One region of the Sphingobacterium daejeonense genome, then DNA from elsewhere that is predicted to be linked to it. Evidence: riboswitches for the same ligand, from Rfam matches in the RefSeq annotation. Region 1 holds a riboswitch; each other region holds the start of a gene.

Region 1 (7,224 bases):
TAAGGCTTATCGATTTGAATTGGCCCCTTGGCAGACAGAAAGAGATACGGCTTCGTATTATTTGCCAACAGCACAATGGTGGTAATCATACCTTATGTCGTATGTCTTACGTCTTACGTCTTATGTCTTATGTCTACTGTCTACTGTCTACTGTCTAAAGAATGTCCTCAAAATCCATTTTCCCAAAAATCAGCTTAAACCAAAAGGTATAATTTTCTGGGTTTTCTTGCAGGTTTTTCTTAAGGTCATCCAGGCTGATGGATTTAATATCTTGAATTTCTTCAGGGTTTAGGTTGAAGTTGCTTTGGGAGTATTTTCCGATGAATATATGGTCATACTCATTTTCCCATAGGCCATTTTCGAGTTTCTCTTCGTAACTAATCTGGAACACTTCATGAATGTCCACATGTATTCCCATTTCTTCAAAGGTCCTTCTTTTTGCAGCATTTATGGTAGTTTCATTAGGTCTAGGGTGTCCACAGCATGCGTTTGTCCACAAGCCAGGGCTATGGTATTTTGAATCAGCTCTTTGCTGTAATATCATGTTGTTATTCTCATCAAATAGAAATACCGAAAATGCTCTATGTTTTTTATTGAGTACATGCGCTTCTTGTTTTTCCATTTCACCGATTTCTTGATCATTCTGATCAACCAATATCACAAATTCTTCTGGAGCCATATTATAGATTTGGGTTAATTTCTAAGATATAGATTATGGGCTATTAAACCTAAGTTCTATTGGATATCTTCAATAAATTGATTTATCCATGACTCTTTTGTTGCCCAAGAAGTAACTAATCTTATAACCACATTTTGTTCATCTAGTTTTTGCCATATATAGAATTCATATTTTTCCGTTAGTTTTTCTGCTAAACTTAGGGGAATTATCGGAAATATTTGGTTACTGGCAGGTTCAGTTGCAAAAGAATAACCATTCTTCTTGAATGCGCTTGCTAATTTGGCCGCCATAACATTGGCATGCGTTCCTAGCTCATAAAAAAGATTATCCTTGAACCAATGCTAGGAATTGAGCCCCTAATACGCGGCCTTTAGCCATCAATGCTCCCTTTTGTTTCAAGTAATAATCGAACCCCTGAGAAAGCTTATGGTCTTGAAAAACAATAGCTTCGCCTAATAAGGCTCCATTTTTGGTGCCACCAATATAGAATACATCTGCGAGGCTTGCAATATCTTTGAGGGTTAAATCATTTGCAGAAGAGGTTAGGGCAGTTCCCAATCTTGCACCATCGATAAAAAGTAGCAATTTATTTGATTTGCAGCAATTTGAGATTTCCATGAGTTCTGCTTTGCTGTAGATGCTGCCCAATTCTGTACATTGTGAAATGTAAACCATAGCTGGTTTTACCATATGATTGTCGGTAATGTGCATCCACAATGGCTTGGATCCCTTCAATATTTATTTTGCCTTCGCGATTTGGAATCAGGTTTATTTTATGTCCTGAATTTTCAATTGCTCCTGTTTCATGGACTTCAATATGTCCAGTGTCTGCTGCAATAACAGATTCATATGGTTTCAAAAGGTGACTGATAACAAGAAGGTTTGCTTGAGTTCCACCTGAAACAAAGAATATCTGAGAATCTGCGTTGCCGGTTTCTTTGATGATATATTCCTTTGCTTGTTTGCAGATGCTATCTGCTCCATATCCTGGCTCTTGAACTAGATTTGTTTGGATTAGGGTTTTCGAGGATTTTAGGGTGTGCGCCTTCGCTATAGTCGTTTTTAAAGCTGATTTTAGATTCCATGCGTAAATATAATTGTTTTCGCAACATCAACCCTATTAAACAAAAAAGAGGACAATTTAATCATAAACTGCCCTCTGGTTGTTGTATAAATATAGTTCAATTATTTTCCAAACATACCGGCTAAGCTATCTAAGATGCTGCCTTTAGTATTTTTGTCGTTCTTTTGGTCGAAGAATTGTCCAACTAGATCACCAAGACCACCAGAGATATTCGGTTGTGAAGAATTTGTAGGAGCTTGGTCATTTGATTGAGATCCACCTCCCAATACACTGCCAATTAGGTCTCCAATTCCACCACCCGAAGAGCCTGCATTCGAGGATCCACCACCTAAGATATTTCCTAGTAAGTCGCCTAAACCGCCTCCAGATCCTGACTCTCCTTGAGATTGTTTTTGCTTGTTTAAATAAGCCATTACCAATGGAGCCAATAGCGCAAGGATTCCGCCAATTTTACCTACACTGATTCCTGATTTTTCAGATAGAGATTCCTTTACATTGTCCGTGTTTTACCAAAGATATTGTTCACCATTTGATCCTCATCTTCTGTTGGACCTTGGTTAAACAGTCCAGCTAGGTTTTCCAAGATTCCACCAGAACCTTTGGTGTCAATAGCTTGTTGAATGCCTTGAGCCCTTTCAGGACTTTTTTGTGCATTATAATTTAATGCAGACATCATTAATGGAATTGCGGCAGAAACTACCCACTGAGTTTGGTTTTTATCAATCCCCAATTTTTCTGATATACCTTCAGTAGCTTGCGATCCGATGCTGCCTGAAATTAAGTCACTAATGTTCATTTTGTAGAATGTTTTAGTTTATAAATGTTATTTTTAGAACTCAAATATATTGCCAAAATTTTCTGTATGAATAAATTATGTTTAAACATTTTTATAGTTGTAGCGTTGTTGCTCGCAGGATGTAAAAGTGGAGATAAAACCAATGAAAAGATTAGTGTTGAGGAAATTAAGTTGGACGAAAATTTATCTAAGATTATTTCTCGATGCCGACTCATTGTATCGAAGTGGAGTATCCAAATAAACTGGGCCAAGTATTAGGTTCGGATGCTGACCTGAAAAGTCCAAAGAGTTTAAGGCCAGTTTTTTATGGCTGTTTTGACTGGCATTCCTCCGTACATGGTTACTGGTCGATCGTAAAATTGATGAAGCAGTTTCCAAGTCTAGACAATGCCGGAAAGGTAAGAGCGGCATTGAATCAGCATATTACGCCAGAGAATGTTGCTGTGGAATTAGCCTTTTTCAATGATAAAAATAATTTGAGCTTTGAAAGGACCTATGGTTGGGCTTGGTTGTTTAAATTACAGGAAGAATTGTCTACTTGGGAGGATGTGGATGCCAAAAGATGGAAAGCCTCACTTCAACCATTGGTAGACCTGTTGGTTACTCGCTATAAAGAATATCTTCCAAAGTTGGTCTACCCGATCCGTGCAGGACAGCATGATAATTCAGCTTTTAGTCTTTCTTTATCCTTGGATTATGCCAATACAGTAGGCGATGATACTTTTAAACAAGCATTAAAGGAAAATTCTATTCGATTGTTCAAGGACGACAAGAATTGTGATCTAGCTTATGAACCCAGCGGTTACGACTTTTTATCACCTTGTTTGGAAGAAGCATATTTGATGAGCAAAGTCTTGGATAAATCAGAATACATTACATGGTTGAAAGCTTTTATGCCTGATTTGTTCAATGATGAATTTAAATTAGAACCTGCACTCGTGAAAGATAGGAGTGATGGTAAGTTGGTCCACTTGGATGGGTTAAACTATAGTAGAGCGGCTTGTCTTTTTGGGATTTCGAAAATGGACCCTGCATTGGAGCACCTGAAAAAGATGCTGTTGAACATTTCAATTTCTCGATTGGCAATTTAAGTGCAAAAGATGATTATATGGGAAGTCATTGGCTTGGGACTTTCGCTTTGTATGCTTTAGGTAGATATGAGATGTGAGATATGAGATGTGAGATGTGAGACAGTAGACGTAAGACAAAAGACAGTAGACGTAAGACAAAAGACAGTAGACGTAAGACAAAAGACAAAAGACATAATACTATATGCTTAAGACTATTGAGCCTTAGACTGCTAAGACGAAGACAATAGACAATAGGCTATAGACATTTACGGCGTCATACCATTTCTAATGTCTAATGTCTATTGTCTAATGTCTATTTCTACCTATTCCGGAATAAGTCTATTTTCTGATAATTTGACTGGTACTCGTTGTATTTGAGTAAATCCGTCTTCGGTGCTGATTATTGCGGAGAGATCAATTCCTCGTTTAGATAAGGTGCTCAACAAAGCAGTTCTGAAAGCTGTTTTATTTTTTCCCCAGTTTGATCTAACTAAGTCATTGTTTAGAATTACCAATTCATTGGTGCTGTAGTGGTGGAATTGTTCCACTAGGTGTTGTTGTAAGGGTTTTGTGTTGGACATACAATTAATGTTTAAAGGGTTTAACCATAATTGCATTCAGAGAAGTCTATTTTAAGACCTTGCAATATTCTTTTATTTTGGCTTGCCGCCCGTATCGATTTACCACCGCGGTGTCTTTCACTCGGTTGGTATTGCTCGTGCAATTCTGAATACTCTACAAACTTAGTAGATTATATTTTAATATGCAAGTGAAAATAAAATTTTATAATTCTTTTCTTAAACGTGCTACCGGGATGTTCATTGCTTCACGGTATTTAGCAACAGTACGCCTCGCGATCGAATAACCTTTTTCCTTCAGGATTTCGGTTAATTTCTCATCTGCCAAAGGTTTTCTCTTGTCTTCGTTAGCAATACACTCCTCTAGAATCTTTTTCACTTCTTTGTTAGAAACTTCCTCGCCAGATTCTGTTTGAATAGCTTCTGAGAAGAATGATTTTAATAAGAAAGTTCCGAATTCTGTTTGCACGTATTTGGAGTTGGCAACGCGGGATACAGTTGAAATATCCATTTCGATCTTGTCGGCTATATCCTTTAAAATCATTGGTTTAAGCATTCTGTCGTCGCCAGTTAGGAAGTAGTCATATTGATATTCCATGATAGCATTCATGGTTTTCAAAAGAGTCTGTTGTCTTTGTTTGATGGCATCGATAAACCATTTTGCGGAATCAAGTTTCTGTTTAACAAACTGAACTGCTTCACGCATTTTTTTGTCGTTTTTTTCCGCTTTTTCGTAATGCTCAAACATTTCTTGATAAGACCTTGAAACTCTTAGTTCAGGGGCGTTTCTGCCATTTAAGGTCAAGTGCAGGATACCATCATTATTGGAGATATGGAAGTCAGGGATAATCTGCAATTGTTTTCCTGCAGCTGCACCTGAATCACCTGGCTTAGGATTCAACTTAAGAATTTCATTGACGATTTCTTTCAGCTCCTCAGAGTTTACACCTAATTGCTTTTCGATTTTATCGTAATGTTTCTTCGTGAATTCATCGAGGTAATTTTCCACGACCATCATCGCTTGTTGGATAATCGGGTTGGTGAGATCTTTCTTTCTTAACTGGATTGCCAAGCATTCCTGAAGATTCCTTGCTCCAATGCCGGCAGGGTCAAATGATTGAACAATCTTGAGTATGTCTTCGACATCTTCTTCTTCAACAATTACATTTTGTGAAAACGCAAGGTCGTCAATCAAAGATAGGATAGGTCTCCTTAGGTAACCATCGTCATCAAGAGATCCGATTATTTGTTGACCAACTATATAATCTTTATCAGATAGTGCTAGTAGATCAAGTTGGTTTTGTAGATTTTCGTAGAAAGAATCTTGTACAGCGATAGGGATTTCTTTTTTTCCGTCTTCATCATCATGGTCATATCCACCGCCATAGTCTTTGTAGTCATCTTCTTGGATATATTCATCAACACTGAATTCATCTTCATAGCTGTTTTCTTCCATGTTGAAGTCATCATCCGGATCTTTATCGGGATATTCTTCCACGGGGTCGTTCATGTTAGTCAAACTACCGTCCTCCAGCGCAGGGTTTTCTTCCAATTCTTCTTTGATGCGGGCGTCCAATGAAACTGTTGGCACCTGTAGCAATTTGATGAATTGAATTTGTTGCGGTGAAAGTTTTTGTAATAGTTTTTGCTGTAAAGTTTGTTTTAACATGTCCCCAATAATAAATCACGTAAAAATAGGTAAATATATTTAATAAGGTAAAGTTTATGGTAACAAAAACTGTTTTAGGTACAGTTTTTGCTATTATAATTGTCGGATAAACAGCCTAGTTAAAAACCAAAAAACTCATTTGTTAAAATTCGTTAATTTTCTCGTAAAGCTTCCTTTTTAGGCGAATTGATGTAATTTTTTCCAAAGTTTTGTTCATATTTACCGTATGTTTAAACGTGTTCGGAACAAATTTTTGCGCATCGCACTGATTGTTATTTACTTTGTTATTTTATTTACGTGCGCAGTTCAAATTAACTTTCTAGGCTTGTTCGGTTCTTCACCGACAAAAAAAGAAATTTTGTTACCCGAACTAAATGTTTCTTCTGAACTATATACTGCAGATTCTGTATTGATCGCTAGATATTACAAACAGGATCGGGACCCAGTTCCATTTGACAGTATTTCTCCCAATATTATTAATGCTTTGATTGCAACCGAGGATGTACGTTTTATGAAGCATCATGGAGTTGATTTCTTGGGTTTGTTTGGTGGTATTTTTTCAACCTTAAGTGGAAGTGACCGTGGTGCCAGTACTATAACTCAGCAACTTGCAAAAAATCTATATAGAACAAGATATCAAGATTCACAAGGTTTATTAGGTAAGATCCCTGGGATAGGTTTGATCGTCACAAAATATAAAGAGTGGATGACTGCTTTTAAATTGGAAAGCAAATATAGCAAGGAAGAAATATTAACGATGTACCTTAATACAGTTTCCTTTAGTAACAATGCTTACGGCATCAAATCGGCATCCGTTCGTTATTTTGACAAATATCCGAGTGATATAACTGTCAATGAAGCCGCTGTTTTAGTGGGTATGCTGAAAGGTACTACCTTATACAATCCAATCAGAAACCCTAAAAATGCTTTGCAGCGAAGAAATGTTGTTTTGGGCCAAATGGCAAAAGAAGGTTATTTGAAACAAGAGGAAGTAACAAAATTGAGCAAGGATTCCCTAGGACTTGATTTGAATAATCAAGAAGTGCGAAATTCCAATGATTCATATTTAAGGAATGCTGTAGAAAAATGGTTGGAGGACTGGGCAAAAGAAAATGAGGTTGATATTTATACCAGCGGATTGAAAATATATACTACGATTGATTCAAGAATGCAAAAAATTGCTGAGGACGTGGTAGCTGTTAAAATGAAGGAACTTCAGCAAAGACTAGATAATGTTTGGGGTAATGATTTGCCTTGGAGAGACAAAGAAGGGAATGTAGTGCCAAACTTTTTGGAAGATCACGCCAAGAAATTACCGATCTATGCCTCTTTAATGGAAAAATATAAA
Region 2 (7,224 bases), 1.5 Mb from region 1:
ATCTTGGGGCTTCCCAGTCTGTGAACATTCAAAACTTTGTAATTCTATTGACGAGGTTTTGGAATTCATCCATTATTGGGATGATGCCCGCCACAAACTGACTTATGAAATCGATGGCATTGTAATCAAAGTCAATGATTTCGCACAACAAGAGGAATTAGGCTTTACCGCTAAATCACCACGTTGGGCTATATCTTATAAATTCAAAGCTGAGCGTGTCGAAACGATCTTGAACAGCATTAGTTATCAGGTTGGAAGAACCGGAGCTGTTACTCCTGTTGCCAATTTAAAACCAGTTTTGTTAGCTGGCACAACGGTAAAAAGAGCTTCTTTACATAATGCAAATGAAATTGCTCGTCTGGATCTACATGAACACGATACTGTATTTGTCGAAAAAGGAGGTGAAATAATCCCTAAAATCATTGGTGCAAATGTTGAAAAAAGACCAGAAGGAACAAAAGCATTTGAATATCCAAGTACATGTCCTGAATGTAATACTCCATTAATTCGAGAAGAGGGTGAAGCTGTACATTATTGCCCAAATGAAGATGGCTGCAAACCTCAAATAGTAGGAAAGCTGCAGCACTTTATAGGCAGAAAAATGATGGATATTCAAGGTTTGGGAGATGAAACAATAGAAACATTCTACAAGCTTGGATTGATTCGCAAAATAGCAGATATCTATACTTTGATTGATAGAAAGGATGAGTTGGTCGGTATTGAACGTTTTGGTCAGAAGTCTATTGACAATATGCTAAATGGTATTGAACAATCTAAAAATAAACCTTTCGAGAAGGTGCTATTTGCTTTGGGAATTCGCCATATTGGAGAGACGGTAGCAAAAAAACTTGCGCAACACTTTAAAAATATCGAGGCAATCAAGAATTCCACTGTAGACGAAATATTGTCAGTACAGGATATAGGACTCCGGATAGCAGACAGTATACATGCGTATCTGACAAATCCTGAACATTGGGAAGAGATTGAAAAACTCAAATCCTTAGGCCTTCAGTTCGAAATAGAAGAAAAAGAAATACAACTCGCCGGAGATAGTTTATCGGGCAAAACGTTTTTGATTTCCGGTGTATTTGCAGATTATTCCCGGGAAGAATTGACGGAATTGATCGAGGCGCACGGTGGCAAGATGCTGAGCAGTATTTCTTCAAAGCTGAATTATTTAGTTGCTGGTGATAAAATGGGTCCATCAAAACTGGCAAAGGCAGAAAAACTTCAGATTCCGATGATTTCTGAAGCTCAACTGCTATCAATGATTAATGAATAAAAATTAAAAATAATATATACAAACGATGAACGAGCTTCAAGGTGCGGGAGTTGCATTAGTTACTCCATTCCATGCGGACGGCACAGTAGATTACGACACTTTAGGAAATTTGATTGATTATCAAATCGAGGGAGGAATTGATTATTTGGTTTCATTGGGCACAACAGGTGAAACTGCAACATTGAATCCTGATGAACGAAAGAAGGTGTGGGAATTTACTTCTAAGCATGTCAATAAGCGTATCCCATTGGTAGCTGGAATCGGTGGCAACAATACTTTTGAAATAGTTGAACAAATCAAGAATTTTAAGGTATTGGATTACATTGCTATTTTATCAGTTTCACCTTATTATAACAAACCAACGCAAGAGGGAATCTATCAACATTATAAGGCTATTGCTGAGGTTTCGAAACTTCCGATTATTCTTTATAATGTGCCTGGCAGGACAGGAAGTAATATGAGCCCGGCTACGACGGTCAGGTTGGCTAAGGATTTCAAAAACATAGTAGCGACAAAAGAGGCTTCGGGAAATTTTTCCCAATTCAGCGAAATCTTAAGAGATAAACCAAAAGATTTTCTTTTAATCTCTGGAGATGATCCTGTTACACTTCCTATGATGGCCATGGGAGCAGCAGGAATAATTTCTGTGGTAGGCAATGCCTATCCAACAAAGGTTTCTGCATTGGCACATTTATGTAGTGAAGGTAATTTTGATGAGGCTAGAGCTATTCATTTGGAATTATTAAACATGATAGACCTGTGTTTTATTGAAGGAAATCCTGCAGGAGTGAAATATATTCTCGAGAAAAAAGGAATTGGAAAGGACTATGTGAGGTTACCATTGGTACCGGTCAGTCCGAAAACAAAAGAAGCAATAGATGCAGAGATGCAGCTACTCGGATAAAAAAATTAATAGGTTGGTCATGTAGTTTGGCCAACCTTTCTTATTTTTAGGTATTCTTAATTGTATCTATAGAAAAACTGAATTAACAAAATAATGGAAACAACTACCCAACAACCCAGCAAAAGGGGTTCAGGCTTCAAAAAGTTCATCAGCTGGTTTCTACTCATTATCTTCTTGGCATTCGCAGTATTTGTTTATTTCAAGTACTACTTTGTTTTTGGCGAAGGAGTTAAATCGGGAACTTTAAATTATGCAGTAAAAAAGGGAAATGTCTTTAAGACCTATGAAGGAAAATTGATTCAGGAAGGTATCCGCAGTCAAAATACGGGGACTGGAATCTCCTCCAATGAATTTGAATTTTCTATCGAGAGCGATTCTGTATTTAAAGTATTGGAGTTAAATAGTGGTAAGGCTTTTGATCTTCATTATAAAGAATACCATGGTGTGTTACCTTGGCGTGGAAACACGCGTTATGTAGTGGACAAAATCATCCAAATGCATGATGCAAAGAACAACACTTTTTAAAAAACTGGTATTACAATAACAAAATATTTGGGACCTCAAATCATTGTAAGTGAATAGCCTAACAAGATTTGAGGTCTTCTTTTTTCTAAAAAAATTGCAAAATTAATTTCCGTAGCCTATATTTGCGGAGTACTTCGATAGTGGTACACTAATCATTACCTCTCTAAAAAAGATGGTCTTGATTTATAAAGAAGTGGCGAGAGACTGGCTCAATGACCCACTGGCAACCTTCAATAAGGATTGAAAAGGTGCCAATTCCTGTCCGAAGCAATAAAGCTCAGGAGCATATAAATGAAATAGACTATGACTTCAGAATTTTCAAAATCAGAATTATTATATCTTGTCGGAAAACCGACAACAGATTCTTCTATTAAGATTAAATCCATCAACTGTATTTGTATTTCTCGAATGCGATAGTCGTCCTATGGCAGCATTATTCTTATTGAATACAATTGTCCATCAGTAAATGACGACCTAAACACAGAACTTCAAAGGATTTAATAATTTCATTTTACTAACATGATTAAAAAAATATAAAAATGGCAGATAATAAAAACCTAAAATTTGAAACTTTACAAGTACATGCAGGGCAAGAAGTAGATCCTACTACTGGTTCCAGAGCATTGCCTATATATCAAACTTCTTCTTATGTATTCGAAAATGCAGAACACGGTGCCAACCTTTTTGCATTGAAACAATTCGGTAATATCTATACCAGGATTATGAATCCTACTACTGATGTTTTCGAAAAACGTATAGCAGCATTAGAAGGCGGTGTAGCAGCAGTTGCTGTAGCTTCAGGTCAAGCAGCACAATTTATCGCTTTGACAAACATCCTGGAAGCAGGTGAGAATTTTGTGTCTGGTTCTAACCTTTATGGTGGTACTTATAACCAATTCAAAGTGTCCTTTAAAAGATTGGGTATCGAAGCAAGATTTGCTGAAGATACAGATGCAGATAAGATCGAAGCTTTGATAGATGACAAAACAAAAGCTATCTATGTAGAAACTATCGGCAATCCAAGCTATAATATTCCAGATTTCGAACGCATAGCTTCAGTAGCAAAGAAGCATGACCTTCCATTGATCGTTGACAATACCTTCGGTGCTGGCGGTTATTTGTTCAAGCCTTTAGAGCATGGCGCAAATGTAGTTGTTGAATCAGCAACTAAATGGATTGGTGGACATGGAACAAGCATTGGTGGTGTAATCATTGATGGTGGTAACTATAATTGGGGCAATGGAAAATTCAAGCAATTTTCTGAACCATCGGAAGGATACCATGGTTTGGTATTTTCAGATGTATTTGGAGAAGGTGGACCATTTGGTAACATTCAATTTGCCATCCGTGCAAGAGTTGAAGGATTAAGAGATTTTGGCCCTGCCCTATCCCCTTTCAATTCTTTCTTGTTAGTTCAAGGATTAGAAACATTATCATTACGTGTACAACGTCACGTTGACAACACGCTAGAGATAGCTCAATGGTTAGATTCGCATCCACAAGTAGAACATGTAAGCTATCCGGGTTTAAAAAACCACCCATACCATCAAAACGCACAGAAATATCTAAAAAATGGATATGGGGCCGTGCTTTCATTTACCATTAAAGGTGGCGTGGAAAAAGCCAATGAATTTATTGATGCATTAGAATTGATCAGCCATTTGGCAAATGTTGGAGATGCTAAGTCATTGATTATCCATCCAGCAGCAACTACTCACCAACAGTTGAGTGCTGAAGATCAGAAAAAAGCAGGTGTAGCACCAGGTCAATTAAGACTCTCAGTAGGTATTGAACACATTGAAGATATAAAAGCGGATTTAGCACAAGCATTTGACAAAATCAAATAAGGTGGGGACCTTATTTGATTTTTATGGAGGAAGATAATTTATAAGAATGAGTTTAAGAACTTTCGGATATAACCAAGATTTCGAATTAGAAAGTGGCAAAAAACTGGCAAATCTTCAAATTGCGTTTCATACTTATGGAAACCTGAATGAAGACAAATCCAATGTGATATGGGTTTGCCATGCATTGACTGCTAATTCGGATGTGTTTGATTGGTGGCCTGGATTATTTGGTGAAAACGAATTATTCAATGATAAAGACTATTATATAGTTTGTGCTAATGTTTTGGGCTCGCATTATGGGACTACGAATCCCCTATCGACAAACCCGGAGACTAATTTGCCCTATTATACGGATTTTCCTCAATTTACCATACGTGATATCGTACATGCACATCAACTATTAGCGAATCATCTAGGAATCAACGAGATTAACACATTAATAGGAGGTTCCTTAGGAGGACAGCAAGCCTTGGAATGGACAGTTTCAAAAACAATCAAAATCCATAACCTAATTGCAATTGGCACAAATGCTTTCTTTTCGCCATGGGGTATTGCTTTTAATGAGAGCCAAAGGCTTGCTATTGAAGCAGACTCGTCGTTCTTTGAGAAAAAACCTGATGCAGGACTCAAAGGATTAAAAGCCGCCAGAAGTATGGCCCTACTCTCTTATAGGACCTATAATGCGTATGGTACTACCCAAGTGGAATCTGACCATGATAAAACCGATGCATATAAAGCATCGTCTTATCAATCATACCAAGGAGACAAGCTTGTCAATAGGTTCAATGCATTTTCTTATTGGTATCTCACCAAAGCAATGGATAGCCATCACTTAGGTCGTGGAAGAGGTCAGGTCGAACAAGTCCTTAACAGCATTGAAGGTGTAAATACGCTTATCATTGGAATTCCTTCGGATGTGCTGTTTCCACCGTCGGAACAAGAATTTATCGCCAAAAACATCCCTAACGCCGAATATTATGAATTACATTCATTCTTTGGCCATGACGGATTTTTAATCGAAACAAAAACACTAACTCAAGTAATCGGTAATTTCCTTGAGAAAAATAATACAAAAGCAGAAAATCAACTTAATTTAATTTAATAATAATGAGTAAGAAACTTACCATCGGGATGTTCGGATTTGGTGTGGTGGGACAAGGTTTATACGATATCATAAAAACTAAAAACCTAAACTTAGAAATAAAGAAATTTGTAATCAAAAATGCAGACAAAAAAAGAACATTGCCTGCGCAATTATTTACTACTGATGCAAATGCTATCTTGGATGATCCAGAAATCAATACGGTAGTTGAATTAATTGATGATGCTGATGCTGCTTTTGAAATCACTAAAAGAGCGCTGACAACTGGCAAAAATGTTGTTTCAGCAAATAAAAAAATGATCGCAACCCATTTGGAAGAATTGACTGAAATACAAAACCAACATGGCACCTCTCTTTTATATGAAGGAGCTGTTTGTGGTAGTATTCCTATCATCAGAAACTTAGAAGAGTATTACGATAATGAATTATTACATTCAGTAAGTGGTATCTTTAACGGTTCTTCAAATTACATTCTTTCCAAGATATTTAATGAGAACCAGAGTTATGACTCAGCTTTGAAAAAAGCACAGGAATTAGGTTTTGCAGAAACTGATCCTACTCTCGATGTAGGTGGTTATGATCCAAAATTTAAATTAGCCATCGTAGCCTCTCATGCCTATGGTATTTATATCAATCCCGATGAAATCCTAAACTTAGGAATTGATACTTTGGGTGATGCAGATATAAGATATGCTAGAGAGAAAAAATTATAAAATCAAGTTAATTCCATTAGCTAAAGAAATCGCAAATAACCAAGTAGTATTATATGTCCTCCCAAAATTCATTTCAAAAGATAACATTTTACAGAATGTCGAGAATGAATACAATGGCGTATTAGTAAAAGCTGCATTTGCTGACGAACAGTTTTTCTATGGGAAAGGTGCTGGTGGCCATCCAACGGGATCAGCCGTGCTTTCTGATATTGCAGCTTTAAGGTATGACTATAAATATGAGTACAAAAAACACTTGGAAGCACAGCAAGTTATCTATTCAACGGATTATACTTTAAAAGTTTATTTAAGATATGAAGATGAAGATGTATTGGAAAATATTGAATTCGAAAATATTTCAGAAAGATTTTATAGTAATGACCATAAGTATGTAATCGGCACGATTAATCTTCAAGAAATTATTGCCAAAAGGGGAATCATTCATCAACAAGGGAACTTCCTTGCTGAGATTCTATAATTATAATTAAATTATTTGTGTATAAAAGTGTTAATCTGAGTTTAGATTAGCACTTTTTTTTCAAATAAGATTTACAATTCCCTATTTGGAACCACCAATTAGTAACATTTGTATTACAAAATGATGGATTGGCATTTAATAGGTTAAATAATTGTTAATACATTTGCTTTGTCATGGTTTTTGCTTTATATTATTCAGACATTAATAAATAAACTTAAAAATCTAATTAATCATGAGAAAGTGGAATGTGTTAGTATTACTAAATGCCAGTATCTATTGGCTTGTTCGCAGAGGACAGGACCAACGCTAGCACTGGTGAGGGATCTGCATTACCGTATATCATTATCGGAATTATTGTTTTGACTGTTGCATTTTA
Region 3 (7,224 bases), 720 kb from region 1:
TATCAAGCAGAAAGGTTCACATGCAAAAGTTATTGCAAAAATTGAGAAACCTGAAGCTATTGAGAATATCGACAGTATCATTGAAGCTACTGACGCTGTGATGGTTGCTCGTGGAGACTTAGGTGTTGAATTGCCGATGGAAGAAGTTCCAGGACTTCAAAAAATCATAGCACAAAAATGCCGTAACTTGTCGAAGCCTGTTATTATTGCTACTCAAATGCTTGAGAGCATGATCACTACTCCACGCCCAACACGTGCGGAGGTGAACGACGTAGCTAACTCAGTAATTGATGGTGCAGATGCAGTAATGCTTAGTGGTGAGACCTCAGTTGGTGAATTCCCTGAGATTGTTATTGAAACAATGGCTAAGGTTATCACACATGTTGAAGCAACTTCTTACCCATATTATGCCCAAAAAGAACAATTAGGCACAGTTCCAGTAACACGTATCCCTGATGCAATTTGTAGTTCATCCATCTTCTTGGCTGAAAAAACTCATGCGTCAGCGATTGCTGTAATGACATCTTCTGGATATACAGCAATGGAAATTTCAAGTTACCGTCCGGATGCTGATATTTACGTATTTACAGGTAATAAAACATTATTGCGCACACTTAGCTTATGCTGGGGTGTAAAAGCATTTATCTACGAAAAGTACGAGTCAACAGACGGTACTATCCAAGATGTAAACGGATTACTGAAAGAGCGTCATTTGGTTGAACCAGGACAAATTGTAATCAATACTTCTTCAACTCCATTACATGAAAAAGGTAGAACAAATACCATTCGTGTTTCGGAGGTAAAATAATACTCCATTAAAAAAGCCTCATTTGATTGAGGCTTTTTTAATTTATTTATTTTTGGATTGATTTGACTTCTTCGGTTGAATCAACTTTATATTTTTTACTGTATCTACCTGCAGATTGAGATTATTGGAGTCCGATTTTTCTGTGCCTGGCATAATTACACTTTCCTTACCATTCAAATACTTTTCTCTAATCACGGTATCATCTTTCTGTTCCAATCCTTTTATCAAGTTATCTCCTTTTCCTTTATAGGCATTTGGAATTTCAATATTCATATTAAATGATTTATTTAAGGAATCCATTTTTGATTGAAACTTGGCAGCATTGTCCATTTTATCAATTGGCTGAATTGGGCGCTTGGAACAAGCTTTCCTTTTTCGGAATTTTTTCTGTAATTTGAGAAAAAGAAGGTATGCACCAACCCAACAGCAAAATGGCGATCGTTAATATGTGTTTCATAATTAGTCTATTTAGAGTATTTAATTTACCAAAACAAAGTCTATTTTGCTAAAAAAGCTAAAAAAGCGCTGTTAAATAGTGTTAAATGAGAAAATTAGCTGTTTCCCCTTATTATTTTTGTAACAAATGAAGAAAAGAAGTATTGCGTTGATTATATGGCTCATGTCTATTGCTCTAATTGGAGTGATGGCTATGCAATATTACTTTGTGAGGGAATCCTTTATAAAAGAATCAAAGTTATTTGATGAGGAAGTCAAGGCTTCTTTATCTGCTGTAGCCAATAAGATCGAGCGCCAGGAGATCTATGATTTTGCCCGAGAGCAAGAACGCCAGAACCAGGAGAAATTTAGAATCGATCAAGAACGCATTCAAAAGAACGAAAAGATCCTTGCACTTCAGGTTCAATATCAAGACAGTATAAAAACCCTTCAAAGGATAGCTTTTCAACATACTACAAATTTCAACAAACTTGAAACTGCTCTAAACCAGCAATTCCCTGCGGTTTTTATCAACAACGAATTTTTTGAAACTTATCTTAGGAGGAAAGAATATAAGCACCTGGTCAGAATTACTTTAGAACAAGGTCTTACAGCTGACAATACCATTGGTGAATTTACCAGAATAGATGCTATTAAGGTTATACCTCCGGTCAAGCCAAAGGACGACAGCACAAGATATATTATTCCTGTGTTTGCTCCACCTGCGACCAATGCTATTGCATATCAAATAAGGACATTACCGCCCAAGATTGATTACAGAACACTTGCCAAAATTGAGGCTTTGGAGATTAAGCTTCACAACCTGAGGAACCAAAAACTAACGGATGCCGCAACATTGTTTGATACTATTGCGATTCTTGGGGGTAAGAAAAGTTCAGTGATTGCGGATGTAGCCATGGGCATGGAATTATCGAAAAGACCTTTGGCAGAACGTATAAATGGAAAAAGAACGGTTGACCTTTTAATTCATGAACTGCATGAACGCGGCATTAAGTCGTCATTTGTCATGGAGATAAAAGATTTCAATAAAATTCCCGTTTTTCAAGGTTTTTACCAATTTAACAATGAGCAATTAGAAGAGGTTAAAAATCCGCTGATCTATACTGCTAGGTTATTTCAGGGTGACCGCGGTAATGCACCAGGAGAATTAAGCATCCACTTCCCTAACAAGGGGTGGTATTATTGCCGAAACAATGGGCTATTGGTTATTCCCCACTATCTTGGCATTATTGGCACTATTAATTGGCTGTTTCGCTTACACTTTGAGTATCATTTTTAAACAGAAAAAGATGTCTGAGATGAAGACAGACTTTATCAATAATATGACTCATGAATTCAAGACTCCAGTTGCCACAATTATGATTGCCAGCGAATCACTTCGTGATCCTGAAATCTCCTCTGATGGCAAAAGAGTCAATAAGCTTGCGAACATAATTTATGATGAAAATGTTCGGTTGGGCTCACATATTGAAAGGGTTTTGAACATAGCTAGGTTAGAGAAAGAAAACCTAAAGATCGAGCGCGTCAATGTTCATATCAATTCACTTGCAAATGCTGTTTTGGAAAGCATGCGTCTACAAATGGATAAGGCTGAAGGAACCCTAAACATTGATATTGCTGCTGATAACGACTTGGTTGTTGGAGATGAATTGCACTTGTCCAATGTGATGTTTAATTTGGTTGATAATGCGATTAAGTATTCCAAAGGAAAACCAGAAATCACTTTTAGGACTTTTAATAGAGGGAACAACATTGTAATTTCTGTTGCAGACAAAGGAATGGGGATGACCAAGGACCAACAAGAAAAGATCTTCGATCAATTCTACCGTATCCCAACAGGGAACATTCACAACGTGAAAGGATTTGGTTTAGGACTTAGCTATGTAAACGATATTGTCAAACGCTTGAACGGTAAAATCACCGTTAAGAGTGAAAAAGATAAAGGCACACAATTTGAAGTAACTCTTCCTTTGAAAAATGCATCTAAGGAAGTTGCATAATCATTAGATAAAGAAAAGTATGAATCAAAAGATATTATTAGCAGAAGATGATCCTAATTTGGGTGAATTACTAAAGGATTATCTAGAATTAAAAGGAAAATTTGACGTGGTACTTTGTACCGATGGTCAGGAAGGCATGGATGCTTTTCGTAAAGAGGAGTTTGATCTATGCATCTTGGATGTCATGATGCCCAAGAAAGATGGTTTTTCATTGGGGAAAGATATCCGCAAGATCAATCAAACGGTTCCAATTATCTATGCGACTGCCAAGGGAATGATGGAAGATAAAACACAGGCCTTTGAATTGGGTGGAGATGATTATATCACAAAACCATTCCGTGTTGAGGAGTTATTGCTTCGCATCAATGCGCTTCTTAAAAGAGCTTCAAAAGATAAGGAGGAAGAAGTTTCTGATAAATTTGAAATCGGAGATTATTTCTTTGATTACACCAGTCAGATTATTTCGTATAAGGGCCAACAACAGAAGCTTTCCACGAAGGAAGCCGAATTATTGCGCTTACTTTGCTTGAAGAAAAATGATGTCTTAACTCGTGAGGAAGCCTTAATCAAGATTTGGCATGACGACAATTATTTTACCGGCCGAAGTATGGATGTTTTCTTGAGCAAGCTTAGAAAATACCTTAAGGAGGACCCTAATGTTGAAATAGTTAATGTCCACGGTAAAGGATATAAGTTGTTGGTGAGCTAAGGATTAGATAGTTTGGTTAAGACACTAGACATAAGACATAAGACATTAGACTATTGTCAAATTCTAAAATAGTTTACCTTTTTTATACATTGTCCGTACCTAAATAGAGCTGATCGAATAGCATTATATTAAAACATTATAATTCTAAAAATAAATGAGGCATATCAAGCCTCATTTATTTTTTTTAATTAATTTTCTAACAGTAGCTGTTAACTCGACCAAATTCTAAAAATGTAATTAATATTTTATGGATTATTTCATCTCTCTTGTGTCTTGTGTCTTATGTCTTATGTCTACTTCAAGCCGTCTCTTCACTTTTTTTTGCATATTAAAAATCTAATTCCTAACTTAGCCCCCGCTTATAGAGAAAGGCAGAGGGACTAGACCCGATGAAGCCTTAGCAACCTGTCCCTTGACAAGGTGCTACATTCTACCCCTGATTGGGAAAGATAAGCTGGTTACAGACATCCTTGGTAGCCTTCTCTTAGCAAAAAGATTTATTGAAATATATTTAATTTAGTAGAGAAAATATGCTATTAACAAACAATTTAGGTTACCCACGTGTGGGCGCATTCCGCGAGTTGAAGAAAGCTAATGAAGCTTACTGGGCGAAGAAGATTAGCGCGGAAGAATTATTGCAGGCTGGACTGAAAATCCGTGAAAGCAATTGGAAGACTCAAAAGGATGCTGGAATCGAGTTGATCCCATCTAATGACTTCGCATTCTATGATCAAGTTTTAGACTTGTCATTAACTGTAGGAGCTATCCCTGCTCGTTACAATTCCTTATTAAACAAAATCGATCGCCAATATAATCTTGATTTATATTTCGCGATGGCACGTGGTTTCCAAGAAGGTGGCGTAGATGTTACTGCTATGGAAATGACTAAGTGGTTTGATACTAACTATCACTATATCGTTCCTGAATTCGTAAAAAACCAAGAATTCAAACTTACTTCAGAGAAATTCTTAAGTGAATACAATGAAGCAAAACAATTGGGTATTGAAACAAAGCCTGTTTTAATTGGTCCAATTACTTACCTTTTATTGGGTAAAGAAAAAGAAGCAGATTTCAACCGCATCGATCTTATCGACAAATTACTTCCTGTTTATGAAGAGATTTTAGGCAAGCTTGCTGATGCTGGGGCGAAATATGTTCAGATTGACGAGCCTTTCTTGGCTTTAGACATTGATGATGCTACCAAAGCTCTGTATGGCAAAGTATTTGAAAAATTAGCTGCTGCAGCCAAAGGCATCAAATTAATCGTTGCTACTTATTTCGAGGCATTAGGAAATAACGAGGATATCGCTGTTAATCTTCCTGTGCATGCGTTACACCTTGACTTAGTTCGTGGTGAAAACCAACTTGACACTATATTATCAAAAGTTCCTGCAAACTTAACTCTTTCATTAGGGGTTATTGAAGGCCGTAATATTTGGAAAAATGATTACGAAAATTCATTGAAAAAAATCAAACAAGCAGTTGATGCGTTAGGAAAAGACCGTGTTTGGGTTGCTCCTTCTTCATCTTTATTGCATGTTCCTTTTGATTTGGACAATGAAAACAATGAAGAATCATTACCTGCAGAAGTTAAAAACTGGTTAGCATTTGCAAAACAAAAACTTTCTGAGGTTAAAGATCTTGCTGTATTGGCTGAAGGTGAAGTTGATGCTGATACTCAGAAACGCTTTGAAGCAAACAAAGAAGCTGCTGAGAGTCGCCGTACTTCTCCATTGATTCACAAACCAGAAGTTAAAAACCGTGTAAGCAACATCACTGATGAAGATGCAAAACGTACTTCATCATTTGATGCTCGTAAAGCTGCACAACAAGCTAAATTCAATCTTCCTGGATTGCTACTACAACAATCGGTTCATTCCCACAAACAAAAGATGTACGTAAGTGGAGAGCTGACTTGAAAAAAGGAGCTATTTCTCAAGAGGAATACGACAAAGAAATTGCTGCTGAGACTGAAAGAACAATCAGATTACAAGAAGATTTGGACATCGATGTATTAGTTCACGGTGAATTCGAACGTAATGACATGGTTGAGTACTTCGGTGAGCAATTAGCAGGATATGCATTCACACAAAACGGTTGGGTTCAATCATACGGTTCTCGTTGTGTTAAACCTCCGATTATTTTTGGTGATGTGTACCGTCCAGAAGACATGACAGTACGTTGGTCAGCATATGCTCAGTCATTGACTAACCGTCCTGTTAAAGGAATGTTGACAGGTCCTGTAACGATTTTACAATGGTCATTTGTACGTAACGACCAACCACGTTCAACCACAACATACCAAATCGCTTTGGCTATTTTAGATGAGGTTCAAGCTTTAGAAAAAGCAGGAATCAAGATCATCCAAATCGATGAGCCAGCTATCCGTGAGGGTCTTCCATTACGTAAAGCAGATCAACAAGAATACTTGGATTGGGCAGTTCGTGCATTCCGTGTTTCTTCATCAAATGTTGATGATGATACGCAGATCCACACACACATGTGTTACTCTGAATTCAATGATATTATCCAGGACATCGCTGCAATGGATGCTGACGTAATTACTATTGAAACTTCACGTTCACAAATGGAATTATTAGATGCATTTGCTGATTTCAAATATCCTAATGATATTGGTCCAGGTGTATACGACATTCACTCACCACGTGTTCCTAGCACTGAAGAAATGGTAAACCTACTTCGCAAAGCAAAAGCTGTAGTTCCTTCAGAGCAATTATGGGTTAACCCTGACTGTGGATTGAAAACTCGTGCTTGGCCAGAGACTAAGGCTGCCTTAGAATCAATGGTTGAAGCTGCGAAAATCCTTAGAGCAGAATAATCAAAAATTAGTATTATAAAATATATTAGTTCAAAGCCGAGCAAAATGCTCGGCTTTATTATTTTACCGCTTTTAATCGAGTATGAGCAAACTTTTCGGTCTCTTTATTGTTTAACAAAAAAAGATATTATGAATAGATATATAGGATTCTTAGCGATTGCTCTTACCACTACCCTTTTCAGTAGTTGTTCTTTAATTGAAGGAATATTCAAAGCAGGAATGTGGTGGGGTATTATATTAGTTGTAGGGGCAGTAGTATTAGTGATTTGGTTAATTTCAAAATTATTTGGTGGTGGCCGTGGAGGCACTAATTAATCTTTAACGAAAATTTCACTATCTGTTAATGCGAATATCAGTATCTTTCGTACAAAATTAATGTACATGACCAGGTTTATCTTAGTAGTACTGATAT

Evidence for each region. A riboswitch is a leader RNA that binds a small molecule or an ion and turns the genes downstream of it on or off. The one in region 1 is predicted to bind S-adenosylmethionine.
Region 2: another riboswitch for S-adenosylmethionine. It lies ahead of FGL31_RS08320 (O-acetylhomoserine aminocarboxypropyltransferase/cysteine synthase family protein); the one in region 1 lies ahead of FGL31_RS15850 (5-oxoprolinase).
Region 3: another riboswitch for S-adenosylmethionine. It lies ahead of metE (5-methyltetrahydropteroyltriglutamate--homocysteine S-methyltransferase); the one in region 1 lies ahead of FGL31_RS15850 (5-oxoprolinase).

The regions. Positions count from the first base shown of each region.
Region 1 is NZ_LR590470.1:3,264,583-3,271,806, reverse strand. It holds gene FGL31_RS15880 (hypothetical protein) at 1-85, shown strand, start outside; gene idi (isopentenyl-diphosphate Delta-isomerase) at 155-679, opposite strand; gene FGL31_RS26050 (hypothetical protein) at 736-969, opposite strand; gene FGL31_RS28175 (beta-eliminating lyase-related protein) at 1,004-1,354, opposite strand; gene FGL31_RS28170 (beta-eliminating lyase-related protein) at 1,266-1,622, opposite strand; gene FGL31_RS15865 (YidB family protein) at 1,865-2,191, opposite strand; partial or broken gene FGL31_RS15860 (DUF937 domain-containing protein) at 2,216-2,559, opposite strand; partial or broken gene FGL31_RS15855 (DUF2891 domain-containing protein) at 2,763-3,727, shown strand; gene FGL31_RS15850 (5-oxoprolinase) at 3,953-4,210, opposite strand; SAM-I-IV-variant riboswitch at 4,274-4,368, opposite strand; gene rpoN (RNA polymerase factor sigma-54) at 4,413-5,876, opposite strand; gene FGL31_RS15840 (transglycosylase domain-containing protein) at 6,103-7,224, shown strand, end outside.
Region 2 is NZ_LR590470.1:1,731,893-1,739,116, reverse strand. It holds gene ligA (NAD-dependent DNA ligase LigA) at 1-1,282, shown strand, start outside; gene dapA (4-hydroxy-tetrahydrodipicolinate synthase) at 1,308-2,186, shown strand; gene FGL31_RS08325 (hypothetical protein) at 2,280-2,711, shown strand; SAM riboswitch class I at 2,892-3,005, shown strand; gene FGL31_RS08320 (O-acetylhomoserine aminocarboxypropyltransferase/cysteine synthase family protein) at 3,251-4,558, shown strand; gene FGL31_RS08315 (homoserine O-acetyltransferase family protein) at 4,605-5,660, shown strand; partial or broken gene FGL31_RS08310 (homoserine dehydrogenase) at 5,666-6,848, shown strand; gene FGL31_RS29780 (LPXTG cell wall anchor domain-containing protein) at 7,112-7,224, shown strand, end outside.
Region 3 is NZ_LR590470.1:3,987,860-3,995,083, forward strand. It holds gene pyk (pyruvate kinase) at 1-808, shown strand, start outside; gene FGL31_RS19140 (hypothetical protein) at 851-1,081, opposite strand; gene FGL31_RS26765 (hypothetical protein) at 1,392-2,543, shown strand; gene FGL31_RS26770 (sensor histidine kinase) at 2,563-3,264, shown strand; gene FGL31_RS19150 (response regulator transcription factor) at 3,284-3,973, shown strand; SAM riboswitch class I at 4,330-4,429, shown strand; partial or broken gene metE (5-methyltetrahydropteroyltriglutamate--homocysteine S-methyltransferase) at 4,504-6,812, shown strand; gene FGL31_RS19160 (hypothetical protein) at 6,942-7,127, shown strand; gene FGL31_RS19165 (DUF4833 domain-containing protein) at 7,194-7,224, shown strand, end outside.